3 regions of the Paenibacillus sp. FSL W8-0919 genome follow, and region 2 is predicted to be linked to each of the others. Evidence: riboswitches for the same ligand, from Rfam matches in the RefSeq annotation. Region 2 holds a riboswitch; each other region holds the start of a gene.
The links. A riboswitch is a leader RNA that binds a small molecule or an ion and turns the genes downstream of it on or off. The one in region 2 is predicted to bind cyclic di-AMP.
Positions count from the first base shown of each region.

Region 1: linked by a shared signal. The riboswitch ahead of ehuB (ectoine/hydroxyectoine ABC transporter substrate-binding protein EhuB) and the one ahead of NST44_RS03335 (hypothetical protein) in region 2 are both predicted to bind cyclic di-AMP.
Region 3: linked by a shared signal. The riboswitch ahead of NST44_RS07245 (APC family permease) and the one ahead of NST44_RS03335 (hypothetical protein) in region 2 are both predicted to bind cyclic di-AMP.

Region 1 is NZ_JBBOPV010000001.1:2,049,617-2,060,062, reverse strand. Features, by position in the region: gene ectA (diaminobutyrate acetyltransferase) at 1-39, opposite strand, end outside; gene ehuA (ectoine/hydroxyectoine ABC transporter ATP-binding protein EhuA) at 77-925, opposite strand; gene ehuD (ectoine/hydroxyectoine ABC transporter permease subunit EhuD) at 938-1,600, opposite strand; gene ehuC (ectoine/hydroxyectoine ABC transporter permease subunit EhuC) at 1,604-2,257, opposite strand; gene ehuB (ectoine/hydroxyectoine ABC transporter substrate-binding protein EhuB) at 2,259-3,113, opposite strand; cyclic di-AMP (ydaO/yuaA leader) riboswitch at 3,551-3,697, opposite strand; gene NST44_RS08930 (exosporium glycoprotein BclB-related protein) at 4,256-5,059, shown strand; gene NST44_RS08925 (IS3 family transposase) at 5,153-6,046, opposite strand; gene NST44_RS08920 (transposase) at 5,983-6,327, opposite strand; gene NST44_RS08915 (SDR family NAD(P)-dependent oxidoreductase) at 6,428-7,171, opposite strand; gene NST44_RS08910 (hypothetical protein) at 7,413-7,772, shown strand; partial or broken gene NST44_RS08905 (AI-2E family transporter) at 7,884-8,962, opposite strand; partial or broken gene cls (cardiolipin synthase) at 9,189-10,446, shown strand, end outside.
Region 2 is NZ_JBBOPV010000001.1:778,948-789,393, forward strand. Features, by position in the region: gene NST44_RS03315 (histidine kinase) at 1-1,285, opposite strand, end outside; gene kdpC (potassium-transporting ATPase subunit KdpC) at 1,282-1,911, opposite strand; gene kdpB (potassium-transporting ATPase subunit KdpB) at 2,008-4,041, opposite strand; gene kdpA (potassium-transporting ATPase subunit KdpA) at 4,064-5,743, opposite strand; gene kdpF (K(+)-transporting ATPase subunit F) at 5,775-5,852, opposite strand; gene NST44_RS03335 (hypothetical protein) at 6,008-6,418, opposite strand; cyclic di-AMP (ydaO/yuaA leader) riboswitch at 6,548-6,722, opposite strand; gene NST44_RS03340 (proline dehydrogenase family protein) at 7,291-8,211, opposite strand; gene NST44_RS03345 (serine hydrolase domain-containing protein) at 8,487-9,926, opposite strand; gene NST44_RS03350 (ChbG/HpnK family deacetylase) at 9,981-10,446, opposite strand, start outside.
Region 3 is NZ_JBBOPV010000001.1:1,662,544-1,672,989, forward strand. Features, by position in the region: gene NST44_RS07215 (glutathione peroxidase) at 1-55, shown strand, start outside; gene NST44_RS07220 (FAD-dependent oxidoreductase) at 531-1,892, shown strand; gene NST44_RS07225 (DUF4352 domain-containing protein) at 2,032-2,634, shown strand; gene NST44_RS07230 (TetR/AcrR family transcriptional regulator) at 2,904-3,500, shown strand; gene NST44_RS07235 (MFS transporter) at 3,613-4,866, shown strand; gene NST44_RS07240 (amino acid permease) at 5,015-6,430, opposite strand; partial or broken gene NST44_RS07245 (APC family permease) at 6,725-8,552, opposite strand; cyclic di-AMP (ydaO/yuaA leader) riboswitch at 8,721-8,903, opposite strand; gene NST44_RS07250 (molybdopterin-containing oxidoreductase family protein) at 9,478-10,446, shown strand, end outside.

The DNA.
Region 1 (10,446 bases), 1.3 Mb from region 2:
TCTTCGGTAAATGATTTCGGTACGTGTCTCAACTGCCATAGGAATCACCCCCCCCTTCCTGATTCATCACCACGTTTTAATCGCGACCGGAGCGGAAGCGCTGCAAAAAGCTCCGCAGCCGTTCGCTCTTCGGATGATCGAAAATCTCCTCCGGCGTTCCCTGCTCGACAATCCGGCCATCGGCGCCGAAGATCACCCGGTCGGCAATCTCTTTAGCGAAATCCATCTCATGCGTAATCAGCAGCATCGCCATCTCGCCTTCCTCGGCGATCTCCCGGATCACGGCAAGCACCTCGCCCACCAGCTCGGGGTCCAGTGCGGACGTCACCTCGTCGAACACCATCACCTTCGGCCGCATAACGAGCGCTCTTGCTATGGCGACACGCTGCTTCTGTCCCCCGGACAGATTCGCCGGATACATCTTCAGCTTATCGGCAAGGCCTACCTTGCCCAGCATGGACACTGCACGTTCCTCCGCTTCTTCCTTGGACAAGCCGAGCACTTTGCGCGGAGCCTCGGTAACGTTTCGCAGCACATTCATGTGCGGGAACAGATTGAAATGCTGGAACACCATTCCGACATTGCATCGCATCCGGTGCAGATGCTTTTCGTCCGCCAGGACGAGCTTTCCCTTATGGTACATATGCCAGAGCAGCTCGCCGTCGACCTCGATCGTGCCTTCGGTCGGCTCCTCGAGCGTCATCAGCATCCGGCCCAGCGTCGTCTTCCCCGAACCGCTCGGACCGATCACGGCCACCTTCTCTCCGGGCTGGATCTCCAAATCGATGCCTTTGAGTACCTGCAGCTCGCCGAAGGATTTGGTGACCCCTTTATATCTCACGATCGGCTGCATACCGGTTGAAGGCTTTTCCTCCGTCCGGGACGGCAGGGCCTCCTCCTGTTCGTCGATCACAACTGCATTCATCGCTTTCCCTCCTCATTGTCCCCGCTGCAGATTCATGCGCTTTTCCAGCCTTTGAACCAGCAGCGACGCGATATAACTGATGATCAGGAATAAAATTCCGACCAGCGTGTACGGCTCGAACGCCCGAAAGGACTGGGACACGATATTTTTAGCCGTCATCATCATTTCCACCAGCGTAATCGCACACAAAATCGGCGTTTCCTTAAACATCACGATCAAATAGTTCCCCAGCACCGGGATGATCGGCGGTACCGCCTGCGGCAATATGATGCTGCGCCAGGTCTGGGCCTTCGTATAATTCAGCGCCGTTGCCGCCTCCCACTGCCCCTTCGGTACCGCTTCAATGCCTGATCGGTACACCTCGGACAAATAGGTGCTGTAATGCAGCCCCAGTCCGATCACTCCAGCATAGAAGGCGGGGATCGAGATGCCCATTAGGAGCGGCAGACTGTAATACAGAAAGAAGACTTGCACGAGCAGCGGCGTGTTTCGGATAAACTCAATGATTCCTTTGGTGATCAGCGACAGTGGCTTAAATCGGCTCCGCGCGGCAAAAGCCAGCAGCAACCCAACAATAAGCGCAACCACGAACGCACAGAGCGTTACCCATACGGTCATTTGGAGCGCCCGCAGCAGCTCCGGTAAAATATCAAATGCATAATTCCAATCCCACATAGGCTACATCCTCCCCGCCGTCAATTTCCGCTCGAGCAGCCGGACCGCCACCGCAACGAGCGTAGCGATCACAAAGTACAACAGGAGCAGCAGCGCAAGAATTTCCGTCGTCCAGGCAATATAGTTGTTGCGGAGCACCATCGCCTGATAGGTCAGATCCGCCATCGTGATGAAATAGACGAGCGACGTTGACTTAATCAGCTCCACCAGCTGGTTCCCGAACGGCGGCAGCATCCTAAGCGTTGCTTGCGGCAAAATCACGTTCAACATCCGCTGCCAGGGCTTCAGGTTGAGCGCGACCGCTGCCTCCCATTGACCTTTGGGTACCGCGAGCACCGCACTGCGGACAATCTCCGAGCCGTACGCACCGAAGTTGAGCCCGATTGCCAAAATAGCCGCCAGCATTTTCGGAAGCTCGATGCCGATGAACGGAAGGGCGAAGTACAGCCAGAATAGCTGAACAAGCAGGGAGGTACCCCGAAAGACCTCCACATAAACAGCGGCTAGCGTGCGCAGGATCCACAGCTTGGATAACCGGGATAGTCCTGCCGCAAAGGCTGCAACAATCGCAAGCATGGCGGAAAATATCGCGACCAGGACCGTAATTTCCGCGCCCTTCAACAGTGTGGGAAGGAACTCAATCCAGGAGTTCGGCATGCTATTTCCCGCAGAGCGCAGCCGCTGTCATGTCGCCCGGCAGCTCTTCCTCGGTAAATCCGAACTGCTGCAAGATTTCCAGGAGCTCGCCGGATTCTTTCATTTTTTGCAGCTCCGCATTATAGGCTTCCTGAAATTCGGTGTCCGCTTTCCGAAATGCGGTCGCGCCGTACCCGCGCACGCTTTCACCGTCAATGACCGGCTGCTCAAAGTCGGTTACGCGCTCGATGCTCTCATCGCTTGCGGAATCCAGCATTGCCTGCAGCGACGGTCCCGTCATCGTGATTGCCTGCACACGGTCCGCCTGCAGCGCACTGATTGCCGAAGCCTGATCAGGCACCTGGACAATGCGCTCGGAAGGAATGCCCGACTTCTCCATGTATCCGATCTCGACGGCACCGGTCATGACGGCGACCTTGGCATCATCATCCTTGGCAACATCTGCATAGCTTCCAAGCCCGAGCGGATTCCCCTTCTTTACCGCCAGCGCTTCCCCGATACTGTACTCCGGATCGGCGAACAAGACTGCCGAGCAGCGTTCCGGATTAATGAACATCCCGGCCGTTATCATGTCGAACCGGTCGGCTTGCAGCCCCGCTACAAGCGACCCGAATTCGGTAAGCTCCCCCCTCATTTCCTTGATGCCAAGGCGCTCCAGAATGACGCGGGCAATTTCGACCGCCTCGCCGGTAAGCTCGCCGTTCGCCTCCTTGTAAGCGTACGGCTTCTCATTCGCAAAGCCGACCGTGACATACCCACGTTCAATCGCCTGCTCCAGCGTGCTCCCTTTCTCGCCGCAAGCGGCCAAGGATACCACCATAATCAAACACCAAACCAGCACAATCACTTTCTTCAAATCCTTCCACAACCTTTCGTTAATCACATGAACTCCTATAATCCTCGATAATGACCCAAAGAATTTCTTAAACACCCGGCATCAACTCGATGAGCTTAAGTAACCAGTTGAACAATCAACGACACGCAAATAACAAAGTTTATAGATAGATTTACTGGGGATTTTTGAAGCTCTTGTCCCCGCGCACCATCATCAGGCTTCAAGGGACCGAACTCCTGCATCGCCCTGTTGCTCTAACTACAGCGCCTCTTCTAGACCACTTCAGTTGAAGACACATTACAGCCTGTCGTCCTCCTTTCACATCCCATTCAAAGTCCACGCAAAAAAGACCTCCGAACAGGGGAATTGGACACAGCTCCGCCAGCAGGGGGTCAACATAGAGAAAAAGGCCCCTATAGAGAATCAAGGGCCTTTGTTTATGAACATCGGTTATGTATAAAAGACCCATCCACTGCTGACGAGGTTAGCTGACGGACTCGGGTAAGATGGTACCCTACACTCTGAAATCAAGTGACTCGCCCCTGATAAAACTGGTTCCCCCGCTTTCCGTCATGTGCATGCCGGAAACTAAGCGTGTGTTCATGATAAAAGGAAACCCAGGAAAAGTCAAACCCGTTTCGCGCATTTTTGATCCCTTTCAGGAGTCATTTCCATGCCGGTACGAAGGTGACCTCATGCTTCCGTTAACCGAGGATTGGGGGGGCGGCAGCTCATCTCGGTATATTGCCCGGAGCGTGCAATCCGCTTAACAGCAAGGATTATCGCCACCCAGCCCCCGAAGTTCATCCCATTGATCTTTCATGCGGTTAATGATCGGTACGAAAGGTGGCAAAGGAGACTTCGTACTTCCCCGAAAAAAAAATTTTTTTCGTGCGCTGGATGACATCCTATTGCTTGTCTTTATCCCCCGCTCATTTCAGCCCGCGCCGGGCCTGTCTCAGACGGAATCGGTGGGCCCCCTACTATAGGGCAACCGTACATTCTAGCAAATAATAGGCATCCTTCTACCAGGAATACGCTATTAACCCATGCCCCCAAGGCAAAAGTTGCGTAGTATAGAACAAATCTAAAGGAGGTGCTTGAATTTGGATCGTTCTCTTAGAAAAAAGAAATTGTGCTCACCTAAAAAAATAGAGAAAAAAGTGCTTCACGCTAAAAAGAAATGCCACGATCATGGCAAAGGCAAACACGATCACGGTAAAAAGGATCTGGTGCTTGTGCGCCGCTGTCCAAGAGTTTCGCGCGGGCGGATTGGACCGGTTGGGCCTGTCGGACCGATTGGGCCGATCGGACCTGCGGGACCGCAAGGCATTCCAGGGCCTGCAGGACCACAGGGCATCCCTGGACCGGTAGGGCCGGCTGGACCTGTCGGACCTGCGGGACCTGTCGGACCTGCAGGACCTGCGGGTGTACCGGGGATACCTGGCGGAGGCGCCATCATTCCGTTCGCTTCCGGTATCCCGCTTGCCTTGACAACGCTTGTCGGCGGGTTGGTTGGAACGGTCGGACTGGTAGGCTTCGGCAATTCCGGACCAGCGGTCACCTTGGCTGGCGGAACCGTCGACCTTACCGGCGCTGGGGGAACACTGCTTGACTTTGCATTCAACACGCCGAGAGCAGGCACCATTGATGCGATCTCGGCAACCTTCAGCACTACGGTAGCGCTCTCCTTGGTTGGAACAACCGTTACGATCACAGCACAGCTGTACAGCGCCCCGGCAACAAGCAATATTTTCACCCCAATTCCAGGTGCGGTTGTAACGCTGGCTCCTCCGCTTACCGGCGTTCTTGCCCTTGGTACAGTCAGCAACGGTTTTGTGGACGGTCTGGCCATTCCAGTAGCGGCCAATACCCGCTTGCTGATGGTATTCTCAGCTACGGCTTCAGGAATCACGATCGCTACTGCCGTAGCTGGCTACGGAAGCGCTGGTGTCAGCATTATATAATTCGCCCTCGATATAATAGAGCTTCCTTGGAATATGCAAAAAGCCCCGAGTCTGAACTTAACCCTGTCAAGTAGACAGCCTAAAAAAGCAGCCTTAAGCAACCCTAGTTCGGTACTCAACCGGACTAAGGTTGTTTAGTTTTTGTTGAAAACGTTCATGGTTGTAAAAATGGATATATCGTTCAATTGCCTTTACGAGCTCTTCCTCGGTCGAGAAAGTGTCGAGTCGAAGACATTCTGACTTCAGGTGTCCAAAGAAGCTCTCGATACAAGCGTTATCCCAGCAGTTTCCCTTACGCGACATACTCACTTTAATTTTCTTACGCTTCAAAAAAGCATGGTACTCCTTGTGAGTATACTGGAAGCCCTGGTCGCTGTGGAGCAGCAGGTTGGCTACTTTGCGTTTATGTACAGCTGCTTGTACGGTCTCCAGCACAAGCTTTAAATTGTTGTGGCGTCCGATCCGAAAGGCAACCACCTCGTTGTTATACAGGTCAAAAATAACCGACAGGTACAGAAAGCGAGAGCCGATTGGCAGATAGGTCACATCGGTGACCCATTTCGTATTGGGTGCCGTGGCGTTAAAATCCCGATTCAGTACATTGGTTGAGGTAATCCCTGCCTCCCGACGGCCAAAGTATGGCTTCCTTCGCCTAATGCGCGCACGAATCCCCAGTTCTTTCATCAGCCGGTACACACGCTTATGGTTGACGTTCAAGCCAAAGGTTTTCTTTAGCCAGACACGAATCCGTGGGTATCCGTAAATGCCCTTTAGCTGAGTATGGCACTCTAGAATCTTCTCTTTCAGAGCCTGCTCATCGATCTGTTTGGGCGTTGGATTATTCTTTCTGGCTGCCCATTTGTAGTAACTACTTCGAGCGATACCTGCCAGTTCACACAGCAAGGCCACGGGGTAGTTGCTAGTTAGCGCTTCGATGGCTTGGTAGGTTTGACGTCGCTTTGCTCTTGCCCCCTTTGCAGTTCCCATAGCTTTTTTAGCAAGGCATTCTCCGCTCGCAGCCGCAGGACTTCTTCCTCCAAGGTTTTGGCCTTCTTCGGTCTCCCGTTCTTCGAACCCGTCGAGGTGCCTCTTTTTTCCTTGAGACCCTCAATTCCTTCTCGCTCGTAGTGAGCCACCCATCTTCGAACCATCCTATCATCGATGCCCAAGGTCTTGGCTACCGTCTTGTAGCCAAGACCTTCCTCCAGGAACATCGCAACAGCCTTGCGCTTAAATTCGATGTCATATGTCTTTCTTATTTCGCCCATGGAAAAAATCCCCTCCAAAGTAGACTTTAATGCGCTTTTTACACACTGTCTACTTAAAGGGGATAATATCAGTCCTCTCGGGGCTTTCTTGTGCAGGCATTTAAACCGCTGTATATCCTCCATCAACCAAAAGGGTCGTTCCTGTTATAAACGATGCATCATCACTGGCCAGAAACAAGACGGCCTTCGCTACCTCTTCCGGCTGTCCCAAGCGCCCCATCGGATGAAGGCCGACCAGATGCTGCGTAATGGCTTCCGTCCGCCCCTGGATCAGCGGGGTGTCGATATATCCGGGACATACGGCGTTAATCCGGATGCCTTTCGAAGCATAATCAGCCCCCATGGATTGCGTCAACAGCTTCACCCCGCCTTTGGCTGAAGCATAAGCGGTTACCCCGGATTTGCCGACATGGCTGTGGATCGAGCCGCAATTTACGATCGCGCCGCCGGTGCCTTGGGACAGCATTTGCTTGATCACGTACTTATCGCACAGAAAGACGCCCGTTAAATTAATATCGATCGTCCGCTGCCAATTGTCGAGCTCCAGCACATCGGCCGGTGCATCCTTCGCAATCCCCGCGTTGGCGAATAAAACATCAATGCGCTCATAATGGCTCACCGTCTGCTCGACCATGCGGATCACTTCCGATTCCTTGGTCACATCGGTCTTCACGAACAGCGCCTCATATCCGTCTTGTCTTAATTGATCCGATAGGGTTTGTCCACGATCTGAAAAATCCGCTATAACCACCTTTGCCCCTTCTTGTGCGAACAGCCGGACCGTCGCTTCACCAATCCCGCTCGCGCCGCCGGTTACAATGACAACCTTCGACTGAAATCTCATGTTTGTCCCACTCCTTGATTTGATAATTTTCGACTCAAAACAGCATGATTATGTCACACATAATGGAATTAACCTAGCGTGAGCAAATTCCCCCATATCTATTCTATTTTCATCCGAAAATAGGCCTTCTTTGAGCAGAAGGGACTACCTAATTATTTCCATTAGAATATAAACATGGACAGACTGTATAATCATTCAGTACTACATCAACATGACATCATAAGGGAGGTCACAATGTCTATTGAATACGTTCGATAAAGGCACACGGTTCATTCAGGTAACCGGCACGCTGGAGCGGGATCGGTTCACATTCCACACCTGCGAATGGAAGCTGCTCGTTGAAACCAGCCGGTATTATGAAATCAAGCCGGACAGCGGATCTGTAAAGAGATTATACAAGGAAAAGCTGCATGTCATCCTGAATGACGGCAGCCATTACAAGCATGCAGCATTGTCCTGCTCCGCTTTTTGCCTGAAAGAGCGGGAAGCCGAGATCCGGGTTCAAATATTGCACCATTTGAAGCGCCGGATACAGGAGCTTAAGCAGGATTTGCAGCATAACCTGGATGCGCTGGAACAAGCATCGGGCCAAATCACATAGACAAAAAAACAAAGCCGCAGCCGTACGATGTCCATGACAGCGTAACCCGCTGGGCTTTTTTCATAACCATCTGTGTCAAGAAGGTGTCGCCACGATTTGAAAATCAGCAGACTAAGCCTTCTCCCATTTTTCCTTAAAGAACAATTGGTACACTCTCTTTACGATAATCTTCACGATCATATAGATCGGAACGACAAGCAGGATCCCGATAATGCCGCCGATGTCTTGTCCCACCAATATTAAAATGATGATCGTAACCGGATGAATGTCCAGCTGCTTGCCGAAAATATACGGCCCGATCAAATTGTCCTGAATCTGCTGGGCGGCCAAAATGACCAGGAGCGACCATATCGCGGTTCCTGGCGACTGGATGAACCCGATAATGACGATCGGAATCGAGGATAGAATTGCCCCGATAAACGGAATAAAGTTGGCAATGACGGCCACCACCGTCAGCAGCAGCGCATACGGCAGCCCGATGATTAGAAAGCCGATGTACATCAGCACGCCAAGGGCCAGATTGACCAGCACCCGGCCGACAATAAAGCCTTTCAGGGCGTTATTGATCTCATCCAGCACGGATGCCCCCTCGTCCTTGAAGCGGTTCGGAAGAAAGCTGACCAACATTTTGCCGAATTTGCCCCCTCCTTCAGCATGTAATACAGAAGAATCGGGAAGGTAAACAGCACGATCGCGAAATTCGACACAAAGGAGAACAGGTTTATGATGTAGTTGGTGAGGAATGAGAAGCCCCGGTTCAAGTAGTCGGTCAGCTGCGTCAACGGGGTAACGTCTCCGGGAAACAGATCCTGCAGAAAGCCGCTCTGCTCCAGCTCGTGCAGCTGATCTCCCAGGGCGGCGAACAGTGCCGGCGCATTCTGTACCAGCGCAACGACCTGATCCCTCAGCGAAGGCCATACCCACAGAATAAAGCCGGTCAGGATTCCCGCGAACACGACATACAGCAGCAGGATCGCCAGCGATCGGTTCAGCTTCCATCTTTCAAGCAAATCGACCAGCGGCCGCAGCAGGTAAAAGAAGAATCCCGCCAGCATCAACGGCACGAGCGTAATCGAGAAGAACGAGAGGACCGGCTTGAAAATAAAATCGACGAGCGATCCTAAATATATGATGGCCAGGATCAGAATGACGGCAAAGCACAGTTTGAAAAATTTGTTCATTCTTATCAAATAGGGTGCTCCTTATCTCCACAAAGTTTCATTCATCGTATCATGACAGACGGCAGGGATTCAAATGGCGAGCGCGCTGTTTCGCCGCTCCCTTACCTTATGAAACAGGCACTTGACTAAAAATCAAGCGATTAATCCATACTGCGGTTATATACTTCTCCTAACAGCTCACGTATAATATGAAGGATTGCAAGGGCGAGGCTGAAGTTTAGGAGGATTTTTTGCAATGCATGTGACATCCATTATTTTGGGTCTGGTCATCGTTCTGAATATCTTGTTCGCCATCGTGGTCGTTTTCAAGGAGAGACGCGATGCCGCTTCCACGTGGGCGTGGCTGCTGGTGCTGTTCTTCATCCCGATTCTCGGGTTTGCGCTGTACCTTTTATTTGCCCAAAACTTAAAAAGCGTGAGACTGTTCCATTGGGACGATCTTCAGAAGACCGGAATCGAGAAGGTGCTGCTCTCCCAGATGGATTCCATGTATCGGGGAGACTTTTCGTTCGCGAATCGGGCCGCACAGGACAACCGGGATCTGATCCATATGCAGCTCAACGAGAATCAAGCCATTTTTACGGACGATAACAATGTCGAGATTTTTACGGACGGCCGCGACAAATTCCAGCGCCTGTTTCAGGATATCGAGGAAGCGAAGGAATACATACATATTCAGTACTACATTATCCGGCGGGATCAGCTTGGCAAACGCCTGATCGCCCTGCTGACGAAAAAGGCCCGGGAAGGCGTCAAGGTTCGCGTCCTCTATGATCAGCTGGGCTCGCGAAAATTGACGAAAGGGTTCTTTAAGGCTTTTCGGGAAGCGGGCGGAGAGGCCGAGGCCTTCTTCCCTTCCAAGCTCCGCTTCATCAACCTGCGGCTCAATTACCGCAATCACCGAAAGCTGGTCATCATTGACGGCGATATCGGGTATGTCGGCGGTTTTAATGTCGGGGACGAGTATCTGGGGTTGAACTCAAGGTTTGGTTATTGGCGGGATACGCATCTGCGCATACAAGGAGAAGCCGTCTATGCGATGCAGGTCCGCTTCATTCTGGACTGGAATCAGGCATCGCATCACCATGACATCGTCTACGAGCCGAATCTGTTCCCCAAGATCAATTCACCGGGTAACGTCGGTATTCAGATCGTAACCAGCGGTCCGGATTCCGAGTATGAGCACATCAAGAACGGGTATATCAAGATGATCACTTCGGCCAAAAGATCGATCTATATCCAGACCCCTTATTTTATTCCTGATGCAAGCCTGTTTGACGCGCTTCGGATCGCTTCGTTGTCCGGGGTCAAGGTGCATCTGATGATTCCGGACAAGCCGGACCATCCCTTCGTCTATTGGGCGACATGGTCTTATATTGGAGAGATGCTGCAAACCGGGGCGAATGTGTATTTGTACAATAACGGGTTCATTCATGCCAAGACCATCATTATCGATGAGACCATCTCCTCGGTCGGCACGGCCAACATCGATG
Region 2 (10,446 bases):
CATACGTTTTTCCAACGCCGGGGGCCGCGCCGATATACATCTTGAACCGCCCCCGCTTTGCCTGCTCGATCCGCTCATCGAGCTCGGTCCCGCTAAGCCGTTGAAACGCCCCTGCCCTCGGCGGATTCGGTTGAATCCGGGCGGGAATGATGCGCTCGCCGTTATGGGCTGTCCGGTCAGCCACCACGAGCAGGTCCACCCCTCGCATTTGCCGGAGCAGATCATGAATGACCGAGCCCTGCCACAGCTCTTGACTTCGGGTCTGCTTCGAATGTCCCAGCACGATCCGGGTGACATGCCGATCCAGTGCATACGTCAGGATCGCTCCTGCGAGTTTGCGCCGGGAGCGTAACGGAAGCTCCTCCAGGGTCGCTCCGATTCGCTCTGCCAGCTTCTGAAGGGAACTTCTGAAGGCGGCTTGCTCCTTCCCGAGCGTCGATCCGGGCTTCACGAACGTGACGACGAGCAGCTCGCCGTTCAGCCGCTTGGCAATCTGCTGGCCGCGACGCATATAGATGGATCCGTTCCAATGATACTGCGCTGCGACCAGGATCCGCTCGGCGGCGCCGGAAGGGCCTGTCAACCCACGCTCCCTCCGATGCCGCTCCAGCGAGCTGTTAACGCCCTCCGCTACCAGCCGAAGGGTAAGCTCTCTAAGCACGGCCAGATTGCCCCGCTCCCAAGCATCGCCGCCGGCAAGCAGACCGCTTTGCACCCGCTCCAGCATCGTCTCGGGCGTAACGTCGATCAGTACCACTTCGTCGGCGAACTCCAGCGTATCCGCAGGCAGCGAATAACCGGCCGTGACGCCCGTCAATCTGCTCGCGATATCGCCTACGTCCTTCAGCTCATAAGCATTGATCGTCGTAATAACGCTGATGCCGTGGCTAAGAAGAAAACGGATATCCTCTAGCCGGGTCTCGAACCTGGCTCCCTGGCGGTTCCGGTGCGCCAGACCGTCTACCAGCAGCACCTCCGGATTCCGCCGCAGCAGCCGTTCCAGATCCAGGTCCTTACGCTCATTCCCGCTTTCGAACCAGTGGATGCTGGACACCCGCTCCAACTCCCGGGCCTGCTCCACCGTATCAGGCCTCTGCATCGTTGATACGGCGGAGATGACAACATCGATCCCCTGCCGTTTCAGGCTCTGGCCTTCGCGGAGCATGTGATAGGTTTTGCCGGACCCGCTTACAGCTCCGATATAGACCTTGAGACGTCCTTGCCTCAGCTTTAAGATCGATCGCAGGATTTCCTCCGGCGATTTTCTTCGGTAGGGCTCAGTCAATGTTCCAAAAGCTCTTGCAGCGCCAGATTCAGCTTGAGCACATTGACACGGGGCTCGCCAAACACGCCGAAATCCCGCCCTTCCGTATGCTCCTTCACCAGTCGTTTCAACTCCGCTTCGGCAATTCCCGTCCGCTCGCTGACGCGCGGAATTTGAACTTCAGCCGATTTCGGCGTGATATGAGGGTCTAGTCCCGAGCCCGAGTTCGTGACGAGATCGATCGGAAGCTCTTGGACGGGAACGTTCGGGTTGTTCTTCTTCCACGCCTCGATCTCAGCCTTGGTCCGCTCCAGCATTTCCGGGTTTGACGGGGCATAGTTGTTGCTGCCGGATCCCGCCCCGTTATATTCGATGCTGGATAACCTGCCGTGGAAATATTTCGGATCCGGGAAGCTCTGACCGATCAATTCCGAGCCCACCACATTGCCGCTTCGATCCTCGATCAAGCTGCCATTGGCCTGCTTCGGCATCAGCAGCTGCGCGGCGCCTGTCGTTACGAGCGGGTACAGTAAGCCGCACAGAACAATAAAGACAAAGCTCGTTCTCACCGCAATCCCGACCGGAACGCGGATCGCCTCGGCTCGAGCGGAAACACGTCCAGAGGCTTTTTGCACAGGATGATTCATCATGGTTCTTCGATCCCTTCTGATTAGGTTCATCGCGATATTGTGACCGGCGGGCAAACTCTTGCATCCCTTGCTAGGACCGCCAAGGCGCTCGCCTTAAATCCATAGATGGACAATCATATCTATCAGCTTGATGCCGACGAACGGGACGATAACCCCGCCAAATCCGTAGACCAGCACATTGCGCTGCAGCAGCTTGGATGAGCTCATCGGCTTGTAGGACACGCCCTTCATCGCAAGCGGAATCAGCACTGGTATGATGATCGCATTGAAAATCAGCGCCGATAAAATCGCCGACATCGGGGAGCCGAGCCCCATAACATTAAGTGCGCCCATGCTTGGAATAGCCGCTGTGAACATGGCCGGAATAATTGCGAAATATTTGGCCACGTCATTGGCCACGCTGAACGTGGTCAAGGCACCGCGCGTCATCAGCACCTGCTTGCCAATGGCAACCACCTCGATGATTTTCGACGGATCGGAATCGAGATCCACCATGTTGGCCGCTTCTTTCGCGGCAACCGTGCCGCTGTTCATCGCTAGGCCGACATCGGCCTGCGCCAGCGCCGGAGCGTCGTTCGTCCCGTCGCCGGTCATAGCAACCAGCTTGCCCTCCGCCTGCTCCCGGCGGATGACCGCAATCTTATCCTCCGGTTTGCTCTCCGCAATGAATTCGTCGACGCCCGCCTCGCGGGCGATCGTCGCTGCGGTCAAGGGATTGTCGCCGGTGCACATAATCGTCTTGATGCCCATCCGGCGCAGCTGCTCGAACCGCTCCTTCATGCCCGGCTTCACCGTATCCTTCAGGTAGATCAAGCCGTAGAGCCGGTCGTCGACGGCAACCGCCAGCGGCGTGCCGCCCTCGGTGGCGATAGCATCGCTGCTTGGGATCAGATCTGCGGGGATTTCTCCTCCTTGTGCCTGCACCCAAGCTTTCACCGCGTCCACCGCTCCCTTGCGAACCTTCCGGCCATCCTTCAGATTCATGCCGCTCATCCGCGTCTCGGCCTTGAATTCGACACACTCGGCGCAGGACGCCACCCCTTCATCGAAGGCATATCCTTCCTTCTTCATCAGCTCCAGCACGGAACGGCCCTCGGGCGTCTCATCCAGCAGAGAGCTAACGGCCGCCCACTGGGCAACGGAAGCCAGCGATTCGCCGCCCACCGGAATGAATCGGCTGGCCATCCGGTTCCCGAATGTGATCGTTCCTGTCTTATCCAGAATCATCGTATTGATATCCCCGGCTGCTTCTACCGCCTTCCCCGACATCGCCAGCACATTGAACCGGGTGACCCGGTCCATCCCCGCAATGCCGATCGCTGACAGCAGACCGCCGATCGTCGTCGGAATGAGGCAGACAAGCAGCGAGATGAGCACCGGAACCGACAGCTCGATGCCGAGGTACTTCGCAATCGGCGCCAGTGTCACCACCACGATCAGGAAGATGAGCGTCAGTACGGTCAGAAGCGTGTTAAGCGCAATTTCGTTAGGCGTCTTCTGTCGGGAGGCTCCTTCAACAAGCGAGATCATCCGGTCCAGAAACGATTCTCCCGGATCGCTCGTAATCCGAATTTTGATCGTATCGCTAACCACGCGGGTGCCCCCGGTAACCGAGCTGAAGTCGCCACCGGCCTCTTTGATCACCGGCGCAGATTCGCCGGTGATGGCCGATTCGTCGACGGATGCCAGTCCCGCGATAACCTCGCCGTCGCCAGGTATCATTTCGCCTTGGGACACGATGACGATATCCCCTTTTCGCAGCTCGGTCGACGGAACTACCGTAACGCCGCCTCCTTCCGTTACTTTATTGGCCGTCATCTCCTTCTTGGACTGCTTCAAGGAATCGGCCTGCGCTTTTCCGCGCCCTTCCGCCATCGCCTCCGCGAAATTCGCGAACAGCAGCGTAAAGAGCAGGATCAGGAACACGGTCAGATTGAAGCCGATGCTGCTCTCCGTCCCAAAATAGGACGGAAACAGCGTCATCAGCAGCACCACGATCGTTCCGGCCTCCACCACGAACATGACCGGATTTTTCAGCATCAAGACAGGATTCAGCTTCACAACGCTGTCCTTCAGCGCCTGAACGACCATCGCTTTGGTCATTAAACGTTGTTTGGGGTTATTCATTGTCCTAAGTCACCTCTTCTATTTAACGAATCGTAAGATGCTCGGCAACCGGCCCGAGAACCAGTACAGGCAAAAAGGTCAGCGCGCCGATAATCAGCACGACGGCAATCAGAATGCCGGCGAACAACCCGTTATCAGTACGGAACGTTCCTGGGGTCTCCGGCACCCACTGTTTCCGCATCAGCGATCCGCCGACCGCCAGCAATGCGATCATCGAAATATAACGGCCGAGCAGCATGACCAGACCGGTTGTTACATTCCAAAACGGCGTGTTATCGGCAAGCCCTTCAAACCCGGACCCGTTGTTCGCCGCCGAAGACGTATATTCATACAACACCTGGGAGATGCCGTGGAACCCTGCGTTCGTAATGCCTGATTGACCCGCATCGGTCATCAACGCAAGCGCTGTCGGTGCCAGGATGATGAACGGGTGCACCAGGATCACGACGGCGATCAGCTTCATTTCCTTCGCTTCAATCTTCCTGCCAAGAAATTCGGGTGTTCGTCCGACCATCAGCCCGGCCAGGAATACGGCCAGAATCGCGTACATGAGCATGTTCATCAAGCCGACGCCCTTCCCGCCGAAGACGGAATTAAGCATCATTAGCGCTAGCGGCGTGATGCCCCCAAGCGGGGTCAGGGTATCGTGCATGTTGTTGACCGATCCGGTCGTGGCCGCCGTCGTGACGGTCGTAAACAAGGAGGATTGCGGAATGCCGAAGCGGACCTCTTTGCCTTCCATGCTGCCTTGGGACGAATCAATCCCGAGCCGGTTCAGCGCTGGATTCCCGCTTGATTCGGCCGCATAGTTCAGGGATAGAAAACCGATGAACAGCGTCATCATGACAGAGAACACGATCCAGCCCTGCTTGCGGCTCTTGGCGAACAATCCGAACGTATAGGGCAGGGCAGCCCCGAGGCTCCACATGCACAATATTTCGATCACGTTCGTCAACGGGGATGGATTCTCGAACGGATGCGCGGAATTGGCTCCCATATGGCCGCCTCCGTTCGTTCCCAAGTGCTTGATCGATTCAAGCGCGGCTACCGGGCCGACCGCAATCTGCTGCTCTGATCCCGAAAGGGTCGTTACGCTCATGGTCGGCTTTAACGTCTGCGGCACCTGCAGTGCCACCAGCAGCATGGCAATAAGGAAGGCCGCCGGGATAAACACCCGGGTCATGGCCTTCACGAAGTCTTCGAAGAAGTTGCCGACCGTAGCGCCTTTCGTCGTCACGGCCCGGATAAAGGCGATGGCAACGCACAGCCCGGTGGCGGCGGACGTGAACATCATCATCATGATCACGGCCATCTGGGAAAAGTAAGAGAGGCCCGACTCCCCGCTATAGTGCTGCAAGTTCGTATTGGTCATGAAGCTGATCATTGTATTGAGCGACAACGTCGGCTCCATGTTCTCGATGCCGTTCGGATTCCACGGCAGCACCTGTTGAAAACGGAGGATGGCATACCCTGCTCCGACCAGGATGATATTGGTGAGCAGGAAGCTGAGCGCATAGCCCTTCCAGCTCATCCCCCTGCGTTCCTTGAGTCCGATGAGGGCAAATATCGGGCGTTCCGCCCAGGAGAACCATTTGTCCGTGCCGCCGGGTTCATTGCGAAACACGAGATAGAGGTAGGTTCCAAGCGGCTTGACGAGCAGCAGCAGAACCAGGATGACGATGGCGATTTGTACGATGCCCATGATAAGCGGCTTCCTCCTTTATGTTGGAATCCTAAAATTTTTCGGGATGAATCAGCGCATAAACCAAATATAAAAATAACGCAGCGGTCAATATCAAAATCAGCGTCATGGCCTGTCACCCTCCGATTCTTGAATAACGCGGCCGCACCAGCTTATGAACAGCCGGAACAGCCCGTAGGCTGCACCTAGCAGAAGCAGCATATATACATCCTGCATTGTTATCCCTCCTTGGCGGTAAGCCGTAAAAACAGCTCTTTCCGGTAGCTAGTCTAAAAGCGCGGCGATCAGGAAATCGACGCGGTCATGATTCGTGTGCAGCACGACATCCGCGCCAAGCCCTCTGTAAATCAGTCTCGGATTGCCGGAATTTGTAATAACATAGATCGAAGCCGAGGTCCATGTCCGGCATATTCGCAAGTAGCGGCAGCAGAGGTTCAAACTGTTCTCGAACAGAAACACCTTGCCGATCGGCCGTTCGGGAAGCACCCAGGTCTGCTCGTCTCTCGTGTCGAGCATGATGACATCCTTGCATCCGAGCCTGCTCGCCCTCTCCCCCTCTGCAGGGTTGTTTGCCAGAACGGCGAACGGGATCTCCCTTAAGAGCAATTGGCGGATGAATGCCTCTCCGGCCTTGGTCGGCGCGGATATCAGAATCGTGTCTTGCTTTTTTTCCATACGTTCTCCTCCTCGTGTCCGTCGGAGAAGGCAACAAAAAAGAAGCCTCGGGAGGAGAAGAACTCTTCCCGCGGCTTCTTCCTAAAGGCACGGCGAAAAACACCGCGGCTTCGTCAAGTCACGACAATCGTTGCCTCTCTCGATACGCTTACGAGGTTAGCTGACGGATTCGGGCGTGAGAGTCGCCCTACCCATAGACCGTTATCTTGTCTATGGGATTCACCCCGGAGAGAACGCGCGAAATCGCGTCTCCCGATTGGTTCCCCCGCTCCTTTTTCATTCAAGGACTCAGCGAAAATGAATCTAGCGAGCTGCATGTATTCGGTTAATGGTTGACCCTGATGTTTTCGAAAACTGTCAAAGCGGCCCGGCCGAGGGTCAAGCGGTGAGAGGCACTTGACGCAAGTACGAGCCGAAGGACCCCATAGCGGTCTCCGGCATACGCGCTTTTTTCCGATGGAAGGCCGCAGCTCCCACACTGGCCGGCTTCCACGGCGGTATCAGGCCGCCCTGCCAGCTTCCGGAAATCATCCGGTCAATTCATAGTTCGTATCATACGACCGGCGATTCGGGAAGTAAATGCAGACGAAAACCCGTGTAACGTATTATGGAACAGGTGCAATCCGGAAAGTCCTCTTCATCCCCGATTATCTTCTCCATACTCGATATCCCTCTCTATTTCGCCATTTCTTAGCAATAAAGCGATATAAGGCGATGGAATGGCAATAATGAATGCCATTCCCAAATGTACGCGCTTTCCTTCGCTGTTTTCACGTTTTTTCAGAAAATAACGGCCACAAATCGGAATTTACTTTTTCCGACCTTTCGAACCGTTTCCCCACCGAAATCGCCAGCGGTATTTCGCTTCCCAATCACTTGAACATATTCCTCAGCACCATCATCAGATTGGCCGGCTTCTCTGCAATGCGGCGGGTAAAATACGGGTACCACATCGTGCCGTACGGCATGTAGCATCTTATTCGATAACCGTCCTGCGCTAGCCGGGCCTGGTCCTTCATGCGCAGCCCATACAGCATTTGAAACTCGAACGCATCCTTCTTGATCCGGTTCTGCTCTGCAAATACTTTGACCCAATCGATGATGTTGTTATCGTGGGTCGCGACAGCGGTATAGGCTCCTTGGTCCAGCTGAAGCTTGATTAAATTTTTATAATTGCCGATGATCTCCTGCTTCTTCTGATACGCAATCGTTCCCGGCTCCTTATAAGCTCCCTTGACCAGCCGGAGTTTCACCCCTTCCTTCATTAGCATCCGGACGTCCTCCTCCGACCGGTACAAATAGGCCTGGATGACCGTTCCCACATTGGTCAGCCCCTCCTTATGAAGCCGCAGCGTCATATCGATCGTGGCCTGCGTGAATAGCGAGTCCTCCATGTCCAGCCGTACGAAGTTGCCATGCCTTTGGGCCGCCCGGACCACCGTTCTAATGTTCTCGTATGCTGCCTGCGGGTCGAGCGCCAAGCCCATCTGCGTCGGCTTCAGGGATACGTTCGATTGCACTCCCCGGTTGGCGATGCCCTCCACAAGCCGAATATACTCCTCCCGGTAGGCCGAAGCCTCCGTCAGCGAAGTAATGCCCTCTCCCAGATGGTCCAGCGTTACCAGGATTCCCTTCCCGTTCAGCCTTTCGATCTCATCGAGTGCCTCTTCCAGCGTATCTCCCGCAATGAATCTGCCCGCTAGTTTCTTGCCGTAACGAATCGAAAGCCATTTCACCAGCCGGTTCCCCGACACCGTCAACACGACTTTCCGGTAAAGCTCGGTCCCGTCCATGCATGCCTCACCCTCTTCTCGGAGTAAAATGCGCTCTACCTTAACTCATATGCAAAAAAGGTCGCATCATGCGAAGAGGACATTCCTTCGGCTTGGTGGGAGTTTCCGCTAAAATGGAAAAGCGACTTCGGAAGGGAAAGAAACACACGTTAAAAAACGCTCGGAGAAATCTCCGAGCGTCCAAGCGCGTTTGTTCATTGCTGACGTTACGGCTGTGCTTCAAGCAATTCTATGGTTCACGCCCCAATCTGCACTTGAGGGAGCGCCTAGCCTCATTACTGCCCTTCCCTTGCCTGACCCGTAATCGGCTTCAGCCCCGGGTCTCCAAAGGATACATTGAACGATTGGGCCAAATGAAGCCCGTCTTCTGTAAAGTCAGCCTCCACGGTCAGGCGGAACGGCGTCTCGACCGCTCGAAGCGTGATCACCAGATTGCCGTTGTCATTCCACGTCATGGAGGAGCATACCTTGCCCTCCTCCATCCGGAACAGTCTTGTCGTGCCTTCCACCCATGCGTTCCGGCCAAGCGTGAGCGATTCGAGGCCGTAGTGCGCTTCGATCTCCAGCACGGCTTCTTCCTCCGAGAAACGAACGCAGAAGGTACGGAGCTTCTGCTCATTCTCCTCGAGCTCGAACACGATTCCGGAAACATCCTGCTCCCGCGTGGAGGAGGCCGCGAATTTCGGCGGCTGCACATTCAGCGCTCCGAGCGTGCCGGAGAGCGAGGCTTCCGCTCCTTCATCCGCCGGTAAAGCATCCGGCTCAAAGGCCGGCACCAGATGCTCCCATATGCTGTTCAGAACGGCCTGCATATCATTCAAGCCCGAGGTGATGGCGATCACCGCTTCCAGCTCCGGGTGAACGATGCAGTATTGGCCGAATGCGCCGTCACCGCGGTAGGCGCCATGCCGGCATCTCCAGAACTGGTAGCCGTAGCCTTCCGTCCAATCGGAGGAGCCGTCTGCCGGCCCGTTCGAAATCTGCTTCGATGTCGCTTCGAGGACCCACGCCTCGGGAATGAGGCGCTTGTCTCCCCAAACACCCTTCTGCAAATACAGCTGACCGAACTTTGCAATATCCTCCGTCTTCAGCTTGAGTCCCCAGCCGCCGGCATTGATGCCCCGCGGACAGTTCTCCCATGTGGCCCCGTGAATGGCGAGCGGTTCGAAGAGCCGAGGCTCCAAATACTCCAGCAGCGACTGGCCGGTCGTCTTCTGCAAAATCGCCGAGAGCATATACGTAGCGGCACTGTTATACACGAAGTGGGTCCCAGGCTTATGCTCCACAGGCTGCTTGAAGAAGTCGGCTGCCCAATCATCGGATTCCAGCGGCGGTTCCGCCGCATGGCCGGTCCCCATTACAAGCAAATCCCGCACAGTCATCGCCGCCAGGTTGGGAGATGGATCTTCCGGCGCATATTCCGGGAAGAAGCTGATCACTTGATCCGTCAAGGCGATGCGGCCTTCCTCAGCGAGGAGTCCGATCGCAGTTGAGGTAAAGCTCTTGCTTAACGAGAACAGCATGTGCGGAAGCTCGGGCCCGTACGGATCCCACCAGCCTTCCGCAATGACATGACCGCGTCGCAGCAGCATAAAGCTGTGCAGCTCTAGTCCTTGATCCTGGACCGAACCGATAAAGCGCTCGATGGCCCGCGAGGAAATGCCTTGGCGTTCGGGGGTGCTTCTTGACAATGATTGAACCGTGTCCATACTCATAAAAATCCGCCTCTCCCTGTATATTGCAAGTGATCGATCATCCTGTCAGAACCATTATACACCAGATTCTGAAACCGCTTCATCATATCGAATCGGTCGAAAGCCATGGCGCTCGCTGATCTCGATCAAGTCCTCCTGCATCAGAAAGGCAGCCTCTGCATCACGCCCGCGCGCAAGCTCCTCGCCGTCGACCCAAGCGTTGCCGCACTGCGTCATCTCCTCCGAATAGAGTGCCGGATGAGACAGAAAGAAGTATTGCTCGTCTGTGAGCCTGCTGAGCACAGCTTCGAATTGCGGGACGGAAGAAGGGACGCCGCCAGGGAAAAAGTTATAGTAATACCGGTGATTGATCAGTCCTTTGCTTGCAATCCAGCGGTCCAGCTCTTCCTGAAGCCCGGGGACGAAGCGCTCCGGTAGCATATGCGAATCCGCATACGTTATGCGAAAGCCCAGCGCCGTCAGCTTATCCAGCTGCGCGCTGCACTCGGCCGCAATCTCCTCCAAGGCCGGAGGGGATTGC
Region 3 (10,446 bases), 880 kb from region 2:
GCCGCGGGAGACCCCTGAATCGATGAGAAGCGCAATTGAATCGCTGCTGGATTAAAGATTTCGAGAGTTTTGCGAATGCGAAGAGCAGGGCTGTAAGTGCCGGGATCTAGCTGGACGATCCGGTCACTGCAGTCCTGTTTTTTGCTGTGCAGCCCCTTTCAAAACATCTGGCTTCGGTGTCAAACGTACCTGGCGGAAACGACCGAATTAGTATGCTCTGAAGCCAGCTCGTTCATTCCCTTTTATCCAGTCTCAAAATCGGAATAACAGTCTGCCGTTTGCGCAATCATAAGAATCAATGGAATGAGTCACAACAAGATTGTGAATTTGTGAACAAAGTGTGGCTATTTCAAAAGCCTATTGAAATGTGAATAAAATCACATTATAATGAAACCATAGTAAAAAGTGAATTAATTCACAAACGAGCTTGGGCATCGGATCAAAATGGCATCAACGGTTACCAAGCATGATTCCATGCCAAACAGATCATCTTAAACAAATACAAGCTTTACTTTGGAGGAGGAAAAACCATGAAAGTTGCCGTTATTGGTTGTACCCATGCAGGAACGTCTGCCATTGTAAATACCGCCAAGCTGTATCCAGATGCACAGATTACCGTTTATGAACGCAATGACAATATTTCCTTTTTATCGTGCGGCATTGCACTGTATGTCGGAGGCGTCGTGAAGGATCCGGATGGATTATTCTATTCCTCGCCGGAAAAGCTCGAAGAGCTGGGCGTCGACACCAAGATGCGCCACGAGATCGTATCGGTTGATACCGACCGCAAAACCCTTAAGGTGCGCAATCTGGTCACGTCCGAAACCTTTGACGATACGTACGACAAGCTGATCATTACGACCGGCTCTTGGCCGATCGTTCCGAAACTTGAGGGCATTGACCTGGACAATATCCTGCTCTCGAAGAATTACCGCCATTCCAATACGATTATCGAAAAAGCGCGTCATGCGAAGCATATCACCGTCGTAGGTGCCGGGTATATCGGCGTCGAGCTGGTCGAGGCCTTTCAGCAAAACGGCAAGCAGGTTACGCTGATCGACAGCGCTGACCGCATTCTGAACAAATATTTGGACCGTGAATTCAGTGATCAGATCGAGAATTCTTTCCGGGAAAAAGGAATTGAGCTGGCACTCGGTCAGACGGTAACCTCCTTCCAGGGAGAGGAGGGCAAAGTAAACAAGGTGATTACCGACAAGGGAGAAATCCAAACGGATCTGGTCATCCTCTGCATCGGCTTCCGTCCGAACACAGGGCTGTTTAAAGGACAGGTCGACATGCTCGACAACGGAGCCATCGTTGTGAACTCGTACATGCAGACCAATAAGCCAGATGTCTATGCAGCGGGCGATTGCTGCTCGGTGCTCTATAACCCGACAGGCAAGATGATGTACATTCCGCTGGCGACGAACGCCGTGCGGATGGGGACGCTGGTTGCCCGCAATTTGGTGAAGCACACCACCCCTTATATGGGGACGCAAGGCACCTCGGGCCTCAAAATTTATGAGCATAACATCGCGTCCACTGGGCTGACGGAAGGAGCCGCTAAGGATGAAGGACTTCAGGTCGAAGCCGTAACGATCACCGATCATTACCGTCCGGAATTTATGCCGACGTCTGAATCGGTAACATTGAAGGTCGTATATGAGACGGAAACCCGCCGCGTAATCGGTGCCCAAGTGATTTCCAAGGCAGACTTGACCCAGTCGATCAACACGCTGTCGGTATGCATCCAGAACCGGATGACGATTGACCAGCTGGCCTTTATCGATTTCTTCTTCCAGCCGCATTACAACAAGCCGTGGAACTTCCTGAATACGGCGGGATTGCAGGCGCTGCCTGAAATCCAAACCGAGACACCTGTGCACGTATAACTCATCCCTTCGAAGCCCCCCTTTCCAGGGGGCTTTTTCGTGTTTATGCAGGATTTTGCGAATGCATGGCGAAACTATTTAAGTTCAGGATTAAGGAAAGATTCTAATCAAGCCATGACTGCGATAGGAGGTAATATGAATGAGGATGAATCCGATGATGATAAAAATTTCGGCTGCAATACTGACGATGCTGCTTATTGGAGCCTGCTCGAATGATCAGGCTGCTCCGCCGGCGGAACAGCCCCCTGCCGTAAGCGGAGGCGGCGATTCAGGCAATGCCTCAGGATCCGCTGAAGACCCTTCAGCCAAGCCCCAAGAGGATCAGACCGCTACGCCGGACGGTGGCAAGAAGCTGAGTGCCGGCGAGACAGGCGTTGTCGGCGATACGATCGACTATTACGGAATCGTGATTACGCTGAACGGATTGCGGGAATCGGAAGGGGACGATTATAAAAAGCCCCAGGATGGCAATATGTTCAAGGTTGTCGATCTAACCGTTAAAAATAACGGAACCGAGCCGGTGGTCATTTCGTCCGCCTTATCGTTTGCGCTGACAGATGACCAGGAGGTGCACTATACGCCGGCGATCTCCTCGGATGTGCAGACCCTCGATGGAACCATAGCACCCGGGGAGGAGCTGAAGGGTGAAATTTCCTATGAGGTAGCTAAAGATGCCAAAGGTCTGCAGCTGAGCTTCGGGGATCCGATGAAGATGGACAGAGCTGTCTGGAATTTGGAATAAGACGAATCATAGCTAAGAATGTAGGCAGCACGATGACAGGAGGGTTTTCGATAAAACGAAAGCCCTCCTGTTCTAGTTATTCAGGCCTTTCCTTTACATTGCGGGAGGGTTGGGGTATGATGGATGAAATTAAACCGCATAGTCGGTTTTTTTCTGAAATCAACGAATTGGTTTGAACAATGGCGATAAATCGGGCTCTGGTTCCACCCAAGAAGGGCTGCAGGACCTTGTCCGTAACGGCAATTCATTGTAGCAAGGAGTGCTTTTCGATGGCAACAGAGAAAGCTCAACGGAAGCGGGACCTTATTCTGGAGAAAGCGAAGATGCTCTTCATCCAGCGCGGATATGCGGCAACGTCCATGGACGAATTGGTCAAGTTTACCGGTGCCAGCAAGGGCAGCATCTATTACCATTTTGACAGCAAGGAGGATCTCTTTATCCAGCTACTTGCCAAACAGAATCAGGAATGGATGGAAGCATGGCACGAGAAGAAGGCGAAGTACGGAAGCTTTGAAGAGAAGCTGTATGGGATCGCTGATCATATGGTCGATGATTTTCAAAACCCGCTCACGAAGGTTGCAGAGGAATTTTACATCAACCAGCCGAATGACAATACGCTGCTGAATAAATTGCTGGCGATCCTGCAGGGGCCGCGGGCCCTGTACCTGGAAATCCTGGAGGAGGGTGCCGATCAAGGAATCATTTCTCCGGAGGATATCGAGGAAGTATCCGTTATATTCGGATCCCTTCTCGACGGCTTGTCGACCACGTTCTATGAACGGTCACAAGAGGAATTGCGCATGCTGTACCGGAAGGGCGTCAGCATTTTTCTGCAAGGGGTGATGACTGGGCGAGCCGAGGACTGACCGGATGACCAAGCTTCTTTTGATAAAGCATAGGAACATGCGAAGGCATGCTCCGTGCTTTTATGAATATAAATAAACCGACTAGTCGGTTTCAACTAAGGGGGCATGAACAATGAAGCATCTGTTTCGCAACAAAGCATTTGTACTGCTCACGATTTCGGATGTCCTGCAGAACATCGGCATCTGGATCCGCAACATGGCGCTGCTCTACTTCATTATGGAGAAAAGCCATCATAACCCGGTAGCCATATCGCTTCTGACCGTTATTGAATATGCGCCGATCTTTCTGGTTTCGATTATCGGCGGCGTACTAGCCGACCGCTGGCGGCCGAAGCGCACGATGATTTGGGGGGACATCCTGAGTTTCTTATCCGTGCTGCTCATCCTGTTCGTCGTATTTGCAGGATATTGGCAGGCGGCCTTCGCCGTGACGCTGATCTCGGCCGTTGTCTCCCAATTCTCCCAGCCGTCCTCGTTCAAGATCATCAAGCGCTGCTTGCCGGATGAGCATGTCTCGTCGGCGACGGCATTGTCCCAGGCGCTCATGTCGCTGTTCATTATTCTAGGGCCGATGATCGGGACGACGATCTATCAAGCCTTCGGCCTCGAAGCGTCTTTGATTAGCCTGCTTGTCATATTTGCCGGCTCTGCCGCCGTATTGGCATTCCTCCCCTCGCATGTGGATGAAGCAGCGGATAGGGCCGACTCTGCAAGCTCTTTTACAGAAGAACTGAAGGAGGGCTTCCGCTACATCGGTCGTACCGGATGGCTGAAGGTTCTTTTGGTGGTTTATGTTCTTCTGGCGCTCGGGGCGGGACTTGTCCAGCCGCTCGATATCTTTGTCATCACCGAGCGGTTGATGCTGGATATGACCAGCGTGCAGTGGTTTACCGCGCTTGAGGGTGCAGGGATGCTGATCGGGGGGATTATTGCTGCCGTCATCGCCGGGAGGGTGAAAGGCTCGTATCTTCTGTTTGCTGGTCTTGCCTTCCTGGGGGTGTCCACATGCATCGAAGTACTGTCGAAGTGGCCGCTCCTGACCGGTGCCATGCGTTTTGTTACGGGCGTGCTGATGGCGCTGGCGCAAACCGTCTTGATGGCACTGATGATGCGGCAGGTTGATGAACAATATATCGGGCGTCTCAATGGCGTCATGACGCCGGTCTTTACCGGCATGCTGCTGATCGGCTCCGGACTGACGGGATGGTATATGGCGGCATCGTCGATCGTTGCGGTATATTTCACGGCAGGAGCCATATTCCTGGTATCCTCGTTCGTCAGCATAAAGCTTCCCGCCGCCAAGGTGCCGGTTGAAGGCATGCCTGCCGGGCCGACGGCTGCCCCTAAAGGCGTGATGGAATCCTAGAGCGCTCAGCTCAACAACTTACTTATAAGAAAAGAGAAGGGACTGTCCCAGGTCAATGGACCTTACGGGAGAGTCCCTTCTTCTCTTCGTTAATGATGAGGTCAAGGCTGGTTTAATCTATGGTAGCGCGCAAGACGTTCACTCGAAGTCAGGATTCGTCTGGTGCTGCGTCTTGGCGCAGCGAGCTGTGCCTGTAACCATACACGGCGTAGATAATGATGCCGAGCCCGATCCAGACGATGAACCCGATCCAGGTGATCCGCTGCAGCGTCGTGAGCAGGTACAAGCAGCTGAGCGTGGCGATTAAGGGCAGCCATGGAACCAGCGGCACGCGAAAGGTCCGCTTCAGGTTAGGGTGCGTCTTGCGCAGGACAATGATGCCGAGAGAAACGGTAATAAAGGCGAACAGCGTGCCGATGCTGGCCAGGTCCGCCAGGTTTCCAAGCGGAACGAAGCCCGACAGCGCCGCGATGCAGATGCCGGATACCCAAGTGCTGAATACGGGCGACTTCGTCTTCGGATTGACCGAGCTCATCCGTTTCGGGAGCAAGCCGTCCCGACCGAGTGCGTACAGCAGCCGGGATTGACCGAACAATACCCCCATGAGGACGGTGGTCAGGCCGGCGAGGGCTCCGAGCGAGATGAAGTAGGACATCCAGTCCTGCTCAATATACAGCAGCGCGAAGGCGACAGGGTCTTTCACGTTCAAGAGATGATACGGCACAAGGCCGGTTAATACCGCCGTAACGGCAATGTATAGGATGGCAACGATAAGCAGAGAGCCTAATATGGCGACTGGCAGGCTTTTCTGAGGCTGCTTCACTTCCTCCGCAGCTGTGGCGATGACGTCGAAGCCGATATATGCGAGGAAGGCGATGGCCGCCCCCGTCATGACCCCTTCGATGCCGAACGGAAGGAACGGCGTCCAGTTGTCCGGCTTCACGTAGAAAACTCCGACACCGATGAACAGAACGATGACGGCTATCTTCAGATATACCATGATGGTGTTGAGCCGGGTGGATTCCTTCGCTCCCCGGGATACGATCCATGTAATCAACAGCGCGATGACGATCGCCGGCACATCCACGTATGTGCCTTTCGCAGGATTGAAGGCACTTGTAATGGCAACAGGAAGATGAATATTGAACCCGGACAGAATGCTCTGCACATATCCCGACCAGCTGCTGGATACGAGGGCGCTTGCAAAGCCGTATTCCAGGAGCAAATCCCAGCCCATCAGCCAAGCGAGGCCTTCCCCAAAGGCGGAGTAGCTGTACGTATACGCGCTGCCGGCTACCGGCACGGTGGAGGCGAATTCGGCATAGCATAGTGCGCAGAAGGCGCATACCAGCCCTGCCAGGAGGAATGACAAGATCAGTCCCGGACCGGCATGGGTGGCGGCCGTCACGCCGGTTAATACGAAAATTCCCGTTCCCACAATAGAACCGACGCCAAGGACGATCAAGTCCATGACGCCGAGCTGTTTCTTCAATGCGGAACGCACTTCTCCGCCTGTCAAAGACGGAATCGGCTTCTTGCGAAGCAGATTGTGTTTCAAGCTCATAAATGGAGTCTCCTAGATGTTTATTTAGATAGATTTCCCCGATGCATGACCCATCCATTCCGACATTATAAAGAAAAATAAGACGCTTTGAAAGCCTAAGGCTGCCTGTCCCCAGAAAAAAGCCTATGTCGAAGGTGTTGGCGGCCATGCGCGTACGCTTTCCTTCGGTAAATTACCAGTCTCTTCCCAATCCATCTCAGAAGAATCAGCATCAGCCGCTTGGGAGCGGATGTGGGAAGCGAACCGGATGCAAAGGCAGAAAAAGCCCGTCCCCGCCATGGGTCCGGGCTGCAGCTATTTCTTCAAATGATAAGGAACCGTTGTAAGAATAACATCCCGCCGGTAAAGCAGATGAGCGCGAATGAGCAAGCTCGACTGATTGTGCAGGAAGTTGTGCCACCCCTTCTTCGGAATGAACTGTGGAATGACGACCGTCACCTGGTAGTCGGACTCGCTGGCCTTGCGCTGTACCGTGTCGATGAATTTAGTGAGCGGCGAGATGATGCTGCGGTATGGCGAATGCAGCGTCACCAGCCGGACGTCCGGCTGCCACTTCTTCCATTTTTCCTCGAAAGCAATCTGGTCTTCCCGTTCGAAGTTCACGTAAACGGCGATGATTTGGTCAGCGGACAGTGATTTGGCATAATTGAGCGAGTTCTCCACCACATGCGTAATGCCGGCTACCGGTACGATAATAATATTGCCCTCGATCGGCTTTGCCGGCTCGCAGGTCGTAATCCGGAGCTGATCGGCGACCGCTTCATAGTGATTCCGAATCCGGGTGAAGATCCAGATGATGAGCGGCAGAAACAGGAGCACCGACCACACCTGGGCGAATTTCGTGAGGAAAAAGATCAACGTTACCGCAAAGCTGATAACGGCTCCCGTCGTGTTAATGACCAGCTTGGGGAGCCAGCCTTGAGGCTTCTCGCGAAGCCACTTCACCATCATCCCCGTCTGCGACAAGGTAAACGGAATGAATACGCCGACGGCGTACAACGGGATCAGATGCTCGGTCTTGCCCTCGAAGGCCAGGATCAGCACGATGGACAGAAGACCGAGGATAATGATGCCGTTGGAATACCCCAAGCGGTCCCCCCGGACCGTGAACATCCGCGGGATGAACTTATCCTTCGCCAGGTTGACGGCCAGCAGAGGAAATGCCGAATACCCCGTGTTGGCCGCCAGGATCAGAATTAACGCCGTGGTCCCCTGGATGAAATAATACAGCGCGTTCCGGCCGAAGGTATGCTCGGCGATTTGGGAGACAACCGTCACCTCTTCGCTGGGACTGACCCCGTAATAATAGGCCAGGAAGACGATTCCCGAAAATAACAGGGCGAGCAGGGAGCCCATCGCGGCCAGGGTTTTGGCGGCGTTGTTCGGTGCAGGCTCCTTGAAGTTCGGAATGGCGTTGGATATGGCTTCAACCCCCGGTGAGCGCGGAGCTGCCTGAAGCGAACGCCCGCAGGAGCAGAAACAGGCTCAGTCCGGCGACGGGCGTGCCGATCTTGGTGTGCAGCTCCGGCGAAGCGTGGCCGGTTGCAATATCGTAGAGACCGACGCCAATCAGAATAAACAAGGCCAGTACGAACAGGTAGACCGGATAGGCCAGAATCGAGGCGGATTCCGTCACGCCCCGCAAGTTCAGCACGGTAAGAAACAGGACGAACAGTACGGCGATTCCGACATTATAGGGACGCAGCTCGGGAAAAGCCGACGTAATCGCATCCGTACCGGCCGATACGCTGACCGCCACCGTTAGGATATAGTCGACGAGCAAGGAGCCTCCGGCAACGAGGCCTGGATACATGCCCAGATTCCGTTTCGACACGACATAGGCTCCACCGCCCTGCGGATAAGAGAAGATGATCTGTCTGTACGATAGGATCAGCGCCAGCAATAAGACGAGAACGCCGATGGCGATCGGGATGGAATACCAATAGGCAGCCGCGCCGACAGTCATCAGCACCAGCAGGATTTGCTCGGGGCCGTAGGCGACGGATGACAGGGCATCGGATGACAAAATCGCCAGGGCCTTGGTTTTATTCAATTTTTGATCGCCTAATTCATTGGATTTAAGCGGTCTTCCGATGAGGAAGCGCTTGATGGAAGATAGCATCGTGTTTCACCACCGATTCGATTTGGATTTTGGGTCGTTTTCCCCAAAAAAGCATAAAGCTATGTGGCTTGGGTGAATGGTCAAGGGCCGGGCATGGGATGCATCTCCATTTCGATTTTTGGCATAGAAAAAACACAGGTTAGAGCCTGTGTTTTTTGCACAAGTTCACAACCCTCCCATTAACGCCTACGAGGTTAGCTGTCGGATTCGGGCGCGAGAGTCGCCCTACCTGATGCCGCGCGGGACCGGCCGCGGTTATTCAGGATTCACCCCATAGTATGGCTGCCGCATCGGCAGGCATACGCTTCGGTTCCCCCATTTTCCTCTCTGGAAATTCGGCGAATCAACTGTGAGATTATATTGGATTTGAAATCTGAATAGTATATTACGCCTGCGGCATTCGATTGTAAAACGGCCTTTTGCCGCTATTTTCGGCAGTAAGGAACCGAATGATCCATAAGTAAGCGATTACATGGGATACGGACTTTCGCGGGATCATTATTTTGCAGATTTACGCAATAAATCGCTGAATGCGAAGATTTGGAAACTGAAAGCGCGGTAGGGAAAGCAGAAAACGCGGTGAGGGGAAAAGGTAGGCGTGCAGATAAAAGAGGATGCTCCTATCGAAGAAGCAAGCCGAAGAGAGCATTCGCGGCCGCTTCTTGAGCCGGCCGTAATGTAAATTCGCCATGCCGTATCTCGGGGGAGGAGATACATGCATGGCGAATTTTTGGGAGTGGTCCATGATATGGCGAGGAGGAGAAAGGGTCTGGGTTTCTCATCCTTGCTCTTGATAGAAATATACCCGGGAGTTCGAGGGGTGAATCACATCTTTAGAAAAAAATGTATGACTTTACGATAAGGCTGATTTTTTTTAAGATAAGGGGATACGAAAGAGGCTGGAGCACAAGGGGGAGAGGACAAATTGATTCATCAGGAACACGGCGTATTTCCGGCGGTTTGCCCGCTGGATTGTCCGGATACTTGCAGCCTGCTGCTGCATAAAGAGAACGGGAAAATCGTAAAGGTTACAGGCAACCCCGACCATCCGATCACGCAAGGCGCGATCTGCAATAAAGTGCGCAATATGGCTCACCGGGTATACCATCCGGAGCGTGTGCTCTATCCGCTGCGCCGGACCGGCCCGAAAGGTGCCGGCTCATTTGAGCGGATCAGCTGGGACGAGGCGATCCGGGAAATCGCGGACCGGTACAAGGCGCTGATTGCATCGGATGGTCCGGAAAGCATCCTGCCTTACAGCTTCTACGGGAACATGGGCATCTTGAGCGTAGACGGCATGGACCGCCGCTTCTTCAACAGGCTGGGGGCCAGCAAGCTGAAGCAGTCCATCTGCAATTCGGCCGGAAACGAAGGCTGGAAATCGGTCATGGGCTTCAACGGGGGGACGGTCCCTGAAGACACGGTGAACGCCGATGTGATCATCGTCTGGGGCGGCAATATCGTCAGCACGAACATGCATCAGGTGGTGCTCGCCGAAAAAGCCCGCAAGCGGGGCGCGAAGGTCGTCGTCATCGATGTTCATAAAAATCAGACCGGCCAATGGGCGGATTGGTTCATTCCGCTGTATCCCGGTACGGATGCCGCGCTTGCCGTCGGGATCATGCACGTCCTGTTCCGGGACGGGCTGGTGGATGAGGCGTTCATGGAACGTTATACGATCGGCCATGAGGAGCTGAGGGAGCATGTGAAGACGTACACGCCGGAATACGTGTCTTCCGTAACGGGCATTCCGGCCGACGATGTGGCGAAGCTGGCCGAGCTGTATGGCCGTGCCGGCGTGTCTTACATTCACATCGGCAACGGTCTGCAGCATCATGATAACGGCGGCATGACGGTACGGAGCATTGCGGCCCTGCCGGCGCTGACCGGGCAG